2 linked regions of the Thalassobaculum sp. OXR-137 genome follow. The protein of the gene in region 1 binds, or shares a complex with, the protein of each later gene. Links are inferred from orthologs where the notes say so. Each region holds a gene or a part of one and is shown on either strand. Other genes may lie near its edges.

What was found. Proteins that work in one complex are often made in the same cells at the same time.
Region 2: the proteins of eno (region 1) and T8K17_RS00940 are in contact, whole or in part, in a solved structure (PDB 2FYM), measured with the Escherichia coli proteins. The link is inferred for Thalassobaculum sp. OXR-137 from one-to-one orthologs.

Annotation. Positions count from the first base shown.
Region 1 is NZ_CP139715.1:3,986,351-3,992,369, forward strand. The notes cover bases 1,467-4,453. They hold eno (phosphopyruvate hydratase), read right to left. Parts: upstream 3,610-4,453; coding sequence 2,323-3,609; downstream 1,467-2,322. Other genes in these bases: T8K17_RS18625 (FtsB family cell division protein), read right to left, coding at 1,467-1,634; T8K17_RS18630 (hypothetical protein), read right to left, coding at 1,756-2,298; T8K17_RS18640 (hypothetical protein), read left to right, coding at 3,853-4,290. Also shown: pdhA (pyruvate dehydrogenase (acetyl-transferring) E1 component subunit alpha), read right to left, coding at 43-1,008; more of T8K17_RS18625, read right to left, coding at 1,281-1,466; T8K17_RS18645 (cupin domain-containing protein), read left to right, coding at 4,462-4,953; T8K17_RS18650 (hypothetical protein), read right to left, coding at 5,025-5,360. UniProt on the Escherichia coli protein: Catalyzes the reversible conversion of 2-phosphoglycerate (2-PG) into phosphoenolpyruvate (PEP). It is essential for the degradation of carbohydrates via glycolysis.
Region 2 is NZ_CP139715.1:198,688-202,124, forward strand. It holds T8K17_RS00940 (ribonuclease E/G), read right to left. Parts: upstream 3,084-3,437; coding sequence 201-3,083; downstream 1-200. UniProt on the Escherichia coli protein: Endoribonuclease that plays a central role in RNA processing and decay. Required for the maturation of 5S and 16S rRNAs and the majority of tRNAs. Also involved in the degradation of most mRNAs.

The DNA of each region.
Region 1 (6,019 bases):
GGACCGCGCGTTCTGTTTCGCTCGCGACGGTGGCGGGCGCGCTCAGCGCGCCTCGACCAGCACGTCGGTCCACAATTCCTCGACATCCGGCTCCGGACTCTGCTGCGAGAAGTCGGCGGCGTCGGTGATCAGATCCTTCACCTCGCGGTCGACCTTCTTCAGCGTGTCCTCGTCCACGCCCTGCTCCAGCACCAGGCGGCGCAGGGTGTCGATCGGATCGTGCTCCTGGCGCATCTTGTTGACCTCCTCCTTGGTCCGGTACTTGGCCGGATCGGACATAGAGTGGCCGCGATAGCGGTAGGTCTTCATTTCCAGGATGTACGGGCCCTTGCCCTCGCGGCAGTGCTTGACCGCCTTCTCGCCGGCGGCCTTGACCGCCAGAACGTCCATCCCGTCGACCTCTTCGCCGGGGATGCCGTAGGCGTGACCGCGCTGCGCCAGGGACGGACCGGCCGCCGCGCGCTGCTGCGAGGTGCCCATGGCGTACTTGTTGTTCTCGATGATGAAGATCACCGGAAGCTTCCACAGCGCCGCCATGTTGAAGCTCTCGTAGACCTGGCCCTGGTTCACCGCCCCGTCGCCGAGATAGGTGAGCGAGACCCGGTCGGTCTTGCGGTAGCGGTGGTTGAAGCCGAGGCCGGTGCCGATCGGCACCTGGGCGCCGACGATGCCGTGGCCGCCGAAGAAGTTCTTCTCGCGGCTGAACATGTGCATCGAGCCGCCCTTGCCCTTGGAGTAGCCGCCGATGCGTCCGGTCAGCTCCGCCATCACGCCGCGGGCTTCCATCCCGCAGGCGAGCATGTGGCCGTGATCGCGGTAGGAGGTGACGACCGTGTCGCCGTCCTCGATCGCCGCCTGCATGCCGACGACGACCGCTTCCTGGCCGATATAGAGGTGGCAGAAGCCGCCGATCAGGCCCATGCCGTAGAGCTGACCCGCCTTCTCCTCGAAGCGTCGGATCACCAGCATGTCGCGATAGTAGCCGACGAGCTCGTCCTTGGACGGCATCTCCGGTTTCGCGGACGCGGATTTGGTGGATCGGGACGTGCGTTTGGTGGCGGCGGGCTTCTTCGCGGCACCCGAGGAATTCGAGGCCGATTTCGTCGTGGCTGCACGGGCCATGGGTCTCCCCCTGTACGTGTCCGGGGCGCGTTCAGTCCGCACCAACTCGGTACCCACACAACTAAGGGAAACACGTCACATTTTCAAGATGCCTAACATCTTGTGTTGCAACGCAAAAACGTCACTTAACTTGATTTTGGTTAAGCCGTCGAAATCACTCAGCGAACCGCCACGTTCAGCACCAGTCCGTCCTTCGGAACGAGGCCGTTGCCGATGACCACGGAATTCGACGGGATATATCCGAGCACCAGACGGGCCCGCTCCTCGAGCATGTCGGTGTCCAGGTTGGCGGGGTTCAGACGGGCGACCTTGTTCTCTAGGGCCTCGCGCTCGGCCGAAACCTCCGCGAGCACGTCGCTCGCCTCGGCGATCTCGATGTCGAGCCGCTGCCACGCGCGCAGACCGCGATCGCCCTCGACCGCGTGATAGGCGAAATACGCCATCAGCAGCGACGCCATCAGCGGGCCGAGTACCTTGGGAACGCGTCGCTTCAGTTCAGCGGACAGGGACACCGAACCCTCCAATCTGCGAATACGACGCATTGAATCATGAAGCCGATTAACGGTCACCGTGAACAGAACGCGAATCGAAACCCGCCAAAGGGCGAATCCGGCACGGTGTTGCAGAAATGACTCAGGCTTTGCGGGCGTGTTTGAGCGCGCGGCTCCGCCAGGCGTTCAGCACGTCGGCGATGATGATGGCATCGCCGGAGCCGTCCTCGAAGACCAGCCCCACGGGCAGGATCTGGCTCTTGCCGGTCAGGAAGCGGTTCATCGCCCGGCCCATGCCGGTGCCCCGGTCCGCATCGAACACCACATAGGCCAGCTTCGCGCCCCGGGCATTGCCGCGGCCGGAGACGGTGAATTCCGACACCTCGTCCCAGCGGTAGCGGCGCACGGTCCAGAGCTTGGCGACGGTCAGGCCCTCGCGGTCCAGATGCACCTGCAGGCGGTTCCAGGCGTTGGTCGCCAGCAGGAACAGGGAGCCGGCGACCATGCCGATGCCGACCATCGCCGCCCCGGTCTCCAGGCGCGGCTCCTCGCCGGACATCAGCCCGAACCCCGAGGCGACCACCACGGCGCAGGCGAACGGGAACACCCCGCGGCGCCATCCCGGCAGCTTCAGCGTGGCGCTGTCGCCGAGCCGGGACGGATGGGTACGCGGTTTCTCGGCCACGGGATGGCCTTTCCGGTCGGGCCTTTAGCCGGCCAGCGGGGCGAGCGACTGGCGGCCGGCGTAGCGGGCTGCCGGGCCGAGCGCCTGCTCGATCCGCAGGAGCTGGTTGTACTTGGCGATCCGGTCGGAGCGGGACAGGGAACCGGTCTTGATCTGGCCGGCATTGGTCGCCACCGCGATGTCGGCGATGGTGGTGTCCTCGGTCTCGCCGGAGCGGTGCGAGATCACCGTGCCGAAGCGGGCGGCCTGGGCGGTGTGGATGGTCTCCAGGGTCTCCGACAGGGTGCCGATCTGGTTGACCTTCACCAGGATCGCGTTGCCGCTGTCCTCGGCGATGCCGCGCTTCAGGCGCTTCGGATTGGTGACGTAGAGGTCGTCGCCGACGATCTGCACCTTCTTGCCGATCTCGGCGGTCAGCGCCTTGAAGCCGTCCCAGTCGTCCTCGGACAGGGCGTCCTCGATCGACACGATCGGGTAGCGCGAGCACAGGTCGGCGTAGAGCTTGATCATGCCCTCGGTGTCGAGGGTCTTGCCCTCGCCCGCCAGCACGTACTTGCCGTCCTTGAAGAACTCGGTGGAGGCCGGGTCGAGGGCGATCATCACGTCCTCGCCGGGCTTGTAGCCGGCCGCCTCGATCGACTTCATGATGGCGCCCAGCGCTTCGTCGGCGGTCGACAGGTTCGGCGCGAAGCCGCCCTCGTCACCCACATTGGTGTTGTGGCCGTCGGCGACCAGCCGCTTCTTCAGCGCCTGGAACACCTCGGCGCCGCAGCGCAGCGCCTCGGCGAAGGTCGGCGCCGAAACCGGCATGATCATGAATTCCTGGAAGTCGATCGGGTTGTCCGCATGCGCGCCGCCGTTGACGATGTTCATCATCGGCGTCGGCAGCACATGGGCGTAGGCGCCGCCCAGGTAGCGCCACAGCGGCTGCTCCATCTCGGCGGCCGAGGCCTTGGCGACGGCCATGGACACGCCCAGCAGCGCATTGGCGCCCAGCCGGCTCTTGTTCTCGGTGCCGTCCAGGTCGATCAGCGCCCGGTCGATGAGAAGCTGCTCGCAGGCCTCGCGGCCGGACAGGGTGTCGAAGATCTCGCCGTTCACCGCATCGACGGCGGCGAGCACGCCCTTGCCGCCATACCGCTTGGGATCGCCGTCGCGCTTCTCCACCGCCTCGTAGGCGCCGGTGGAGGCACCGGACGGAACCGCGGCGCGGCCGATGGCGCCGGTCTCCAGAGCCACATCGACCTCGACGGTCGGATTGCCTCGGCTGTCCAGGACTTCGCGGGCGGTGATGTCGATAATGGCGCTCATGTCTGTCCTCTACACAGAAGGGGTGGGCAGGATGGGTGGCGGCGCGTGCGGTCGGCGTCGGTGCGTTCGGCGCGCTCTCAATAGCCTTGCTCCCGGCAGCATTCAACACGCCAAGTTCAACAGGTCGTGACCGGCCGGCGGGTTTCCAGGTGCGCGGCGGATTTGTATTTCCGCCGCAGAAGGACTAAATTCTCCGGTGTCTCCCGGCTGGCATGTCGGGAAGCGACGATTTAGGAGTGCGACATGGCCATCGCCGGCGTCGATACCCAGGGCAGCTCGCAGCTTAGCGCCCTTCGCAACACTCAGCAGCCGAGCCGCGCTGAGGAAAACCGAGCCCAGGAGTCCCAGGACGCCCGGTTCGGAACGTCCGACACCTCGCAGGTCGAGGCCCGTGAGGAGCGGTTCGGCGATGCCGCCTCCCCGCTTCCGGGACAGGGCAGCAGCGTTCCGAGCACGTCGCTGGCGAGCGAGTCCCTGAGCGCGCTGATCCAGGCGACCCAAGAACAGGACACCGGCCCGGCCCAGACCGGTACCGGCCAGACCGACAGCGCCCAGGCCGCCAGCGAGGACGAGGAGCGGCAGGAAGAGGCCGCAGCGCCGAACAGCACGAACTCGCTGCTTCCGGGCGCCAGCGACCGCAGCGGCACCGGTGCGACGGGCGGCGTTTCCGTCTTCGTCTGACCGCGTTTCCGACCCAGGATCCCCGGCGGCCTTCGGGCCGCCGTTTTTGTTTCCCCCAGCGGGCCTTCGGCCCGCCGTTCTTGTTTCCCCTGGCGGCCTTCGGGCCGCCGTTTTTCATTTCAGTCCGTCGCGATAGACTGGGGGCAGCGCTCCCTCCGCAACGGATGACCGATGACGGATAACCCCACCACGCCCACCTACGCCGCCCTTTCGGTTCCGCCGGAAACCGGCAACGGCTATCCGGACGCCTATGCCAGATCTTCGGCGGCCCGGATCAAGCGCAAGCTCGGCAATCACGGCGGCATCGGCAATTTCGGCGTCAACCACGTCACCCTGCCCGCCGGGTGCCAGTCGGCGCTGCGCCACTGGCACACCCGGCAGGACGAGTTCGTCATGGTGCTGACCGGCGAGCTGGTGCTGCAGACCGATGCGGGCGAGCGCGTGCTGCGCGCGGGCGACTGTGCCGCCTTCCCCAAGGGTACCGGCGACGGCCATGCCCTGCAGAACCGCTCGGATGCGGAAGCGACCTATCTGGAGATCGGCGACCGCACCGAGGGCGACGAGGTCGACTATTCGGACATCGACATGGCGGTGCGCTGGATCGATGGCGCGGAATACTTCGTGCGCCGCAGCGACGGCTCGGTGATCCAGAAGGCGGAGTGACCGGCCGTCACTGTCAAACGCCCGCCACGCCGAAACGACCGTGATGTCTGTGGCCCAGAAGGCCAGGCCAGCTATTTTTGCTGAATCTCGAACCACCCATTCCACTTGCCGGGAGTTTGATAGCAGACATGATATTTGTTGTCGGTTGTCGACGCGACCACATGGATCTGCCCATCGGCATCCGTCGTTGCCTCGACACGGTGCGCGCCCGTTAGGGAAGCGTTCGACCCTCCACCCGAAGAATTCGTCCCGTATAGCGGCTCGGGACTTGACCACGAAGCAGGATTATCCGGCTCCAGCTGCCATGTATGCATGACCGTTGCCGTCTCGGTGTCGATGTAGAATGCCTCAATACGGTTGTCTGAATTTGACGCCACCACGAAGTCTTCAAGCAATGTGGTATGCATACTGTTCTCCTTTGCGCGTATTCTCAGCGGGGGTCGTCGTGACCTTCGCCATCGGCTCTGAACGACCGGACGAATGAGACGCCGAAGCCGTCTCCTGACTCGGAAACGAGGCCGTCCTCGCCTTCAGGAACGGCTGGGTCGTCAGCGCGGTTCCATACTGATTGGGTCGGCAAGCCCGGGGCGGCCTGGGAGGCGGCGACCGGACTCCTTGCCCGTTACCCTTCACCGACTTCCGCACTCACCGACTTCCCCCTCCCCGATTTCCTGGACGAGCTCCGACCCTGGCGCCCAGCCGGGGCGGAGGTCGATCCAGGACCCTGGTCTCGACGCCAGAGGCACGGTCCTGGATCGCCCCCTGCATCGCGCCGGGAGCGTCCAGGAAGTCGGAAAGGTTGCAGGTCAGGACGACTGACGCGGGCGGGAGCCCTCCTTGTGGCCGGGAACGCAGGGTTCAGCGCCTCCCCCCATCTCCCCCTTCCCCCCCACCGACTTCCCCCTCACCGACTTCCTGGACGACCTCCACCCCTGCGCCCAGCCGGGACGGAGGTCGATCCAGGACCCTGGCATCGACGCGGGGGACACGGTCCTGGATCGCCCCCGGCTTTGCGCCGGGAACGTCCAGGAAGTCGGAAGAGGATGCACCGGTGACCTTCAGCGGC
Region 2 (3,437 bases), 3.8 Mb from region 1 along the record:
TCTTCAATCACCCCAAGCGCCTTCCCCGAATCCCCTCCCCGTCATCCTGATGCAAATCAGGATCCAGCAACCGGCTTGTCCACCCAGTCCCCGGCGGACCCCGCATCAAATCCAGGGTCGCTCGGAACGATGGCAAAGGCCGGAAACAAAACAGGCGGCGCTGGGGGCGCCGCCTGTTGTCTATCTGCTGACGGGGTGCCTCAGCGGCGCCACCAGCCCTTGCGCGGCTTCTCCACCGGCTTGTCCAGGGTCCGAACCTCGATCGGCGTCGAACTCAGGTTCTGCGGGACGGGCTCCGCCTCTTCCACCGGATCGGCGGAGGCGGGCTGATCCTCGCCCAACTCGCCGCTGATCGCGCCGTCGACCGCAGGCGCCTCGGCAGCGTCCGCCTCGGCAACGACCGCTTCGGCAGGGGCGGCTTCGGCAGCCACCGGCTCGGCGACCGGCTCGGCCGTCGCCGCGACCTCGGCCATTTCGGCCACCGGTGCCTCGGCAGCGGCATCGGCCTCGTCGTCCTTCTTGCGACGGCGACGCGGACGCTTGGCGGCAGGCTTCTTCGCCGGCTTTTCGTCGGCTGCGGCCTCTTCGGCCGGCGCGGCCTCGGCAGCCGCCTCCGCCGGAGCGGCTTCTTCCGGAGCAGCGTCCGCCACCGGGGCGTCAACCGCTTCCGGTGCCGTCTGATCGTTGGCGGCGGAGATCGGCGCTTCGGCCTTCACCGCGACCTCTGGAGCATCGGCGGCAACCGCTGCGAGCGGCTCGGCACCGTCGTCCCGGCTGTCGTCATCCTGGCCGTCATCGCTCCGGTCGGATCCGCTCTGCGCCTCGTCGTCGGACTGGGAGTCGTCACCAGAATCGTCGTCGCCCGACTGGTCGTCACCGGACTCGGAGCCCTCGGTCTCCGAGCCCTCCTCGCCATCGCGACGGCGGCGGGACCGGCGGCGACCGCCACGGCGGCCCCGGCGACGCCGCTTGCGGCCGTCGGCATCGTCGTCGTCGTCCCCGTCGCCGCGATCATCGCCGTCGGCGGCAGTGTCTTCCCCATCGGCGTCGGCGTCAGTGTCGGTCTCGGCCTCCTCGTCACCCTTGTGGCGGGGAGCCTCGTCTTTGGCGTCCTGATCGTCCTCGGCCCGATCCTCCGGCCGGCGGCGACCGCCCCGGCGACGGCGGCGGGAGCGACCACGGTTCCGGCGCTCCTCCTGCTCCTCGCTGGTCTCGTTCTCGTTCTCGACCTCGTCCTCGTCGTCCTCAATGAGGTCGCTGTCGTCCTCGTCCGGCTCGGCGGCCCCGGCGGAGCTCGCCGCGATCGCGGTCTGGAAGGCGGCCCGCTCCTCGGCGGTCTTCGGCCGCAGGCGCTCCAGCCGGTGATCCGGCGGCACCAGACTGTCGTCCTGCTCCAGAATCACCCGGGTACCGTAGCGGAATTCGATCTCCGCCAGACGGTCGCGCTTGTGGTTGAGGATGTAGAGGGCGACCTGGGCCGGCACATGCACGGCGATCTCGGCAGCCCGGTTGCGCAGCCCCTCTTCCTCGATGACCCGCAGGATGTGCAGCGCGGTGCTGTCGATCGAGCGGATATAGCCGGAGCCCTTGCAGTGCGGGCAGACCTGGGTGCTGGCTTCCACCAGGGACGGCCGCAGCCGCTGGCGAGACAGTTCCATCAGGCCGAAATGGCTGATCCGTCCGATCTGTATGCGCGCCCGGTCGGATTTCATCGCCTCCTTCATGCGGCGCTCGACCGCATGCTGGTTGCGCGACTCCTCCATGTCGATGAAGTCGATCACCACCAGGCCGGCGAGATCGCGCAGGCGCAACTGCCGGGCCACCTCGTCGGCGGCCTCAAGGTTGGTCTTGAGCGCGGTCTCCTCGATGTTCCGCTCCGAGGTGGAGCGGCCGGAGTTCACGTCGATCGCGACCAGCGCCTCGGTCTGGTTCATAACGATGTAGCCGCCGGACTTCAGCTCCACCACCGGGCTGTGGATGGCGTCGAGCTGGCTTTCCACCTGGAAGCGGTGGAGCAGCGGCACGTGGGTGTCCTTGTAGCGCTTGACCCGCTTCGCATGGCTCGGGATCAGCGTCTTCATGAAGTCCTTGGCGATCCGGTAGCCGTCATCGCCGTCGACCAGCACCTCGTCCAGATCGCGCGTGTACAGGTCGCGGATCGAGCGCTTGATGAGGTTGGCTTCCTCGTAGATCAGGCACGGCGCGGTGCTGTCGAGCGTGGTCTGACGGATCTCGTCCCACAGGCGCAGCAGGTATTCGTAGTCGCGCTTGATCTCGGCCTTGGTGCGCTGCGAGCCGGCGGTGCGGACGATGACCGCCATGCCTTCCGGCACGTCCAGGCCCTCGACGATCTGCTTCAGCCGCTTGCGGTCGCCCACATGGGTGATCTTGCGGCTGACGCCGCCGCCGCGCGCGGTGTTCGGCATGAGCACGCAATAGCGGCCGGCCAGGGACAGGTAGGTGGTCAGCGCCGCACCCTTGTTGCCGCGCTCTTCCTTGACGACCTGCACCAGCATGATCTGGCGCCGGGCGACGACCTCCTGGATCTTGTAGCGGCGGTTGGAGGGCTTGCGCCGGCGGCGCACCTCTTCCATCGCGTCGCCGCCGACCGTCTCGGGCTTCGCACTCTTCTTGGTCTGGACGCTGACTTCCGCGGCGCGGGCCGGGGCCTCGTCGTCGCCATCGTCGCCCGAGGTGTCTTCCTCGGATTCGGACTCGGAAGCGTCCTCGGCGGAGGCCTCCTCTTCGCCGGAGGCGTCTTCCTCGGACTCGTCCTCGTCCTCGTCGGCCATCGCCTCGGCCTGCTCCTCGCGGAGCAGCGCCTCGCGGTCCTCGATCGGGATCCGGTAGTAGTCGGGATGAACTTCCGAGAAGGCCAGGAAACCGTGGCGGTTGCCGCCGTATTCGACGAACGCGGCCTGCAGGGAGGGCTCTACCCGGGTGACCCGGGCGAGGTAGATGTTCCCCTTAAGCTGCTTTTTGGCTGCGGTCTCGAAGTCGAAGTCGTCGAGCTTGTTCCCGTCGACCACCACGACCCGGGTCTCTTCCGGGTGGGTGGCATCGATGAGCATACGCTTGGTCATGTGTTGGTAACTCCGTGTCGCGCCGCGACGACCGCAAGAGTGGCTGCGGTCCCGCGCGGTCGGCGACGCGGAACAGCGTCGGCCCAGGCGCGGAAGGTCGTGGCGCGGATTGTGGCGTCGGCGTACCCACGGCACGCCGGATGCAGTCGCTGGAACAAGTCTCGACGGAATCGGTCACGGCACCGAGCGTCCTTCGTGCCCCGGGGGCAGGAAAGACTCGGTTTGCCGCGGGCGACTGTTGGGTCGCCGTCGTCGGACTGTTCCAGTTTGCAGGTCTCACGTCGGTCGGTCCTGCGCGGAGCCGGGAACTACGATTCGCCCCGGCTCGAAATCGAAAAAAGTCTCGCGTATCCC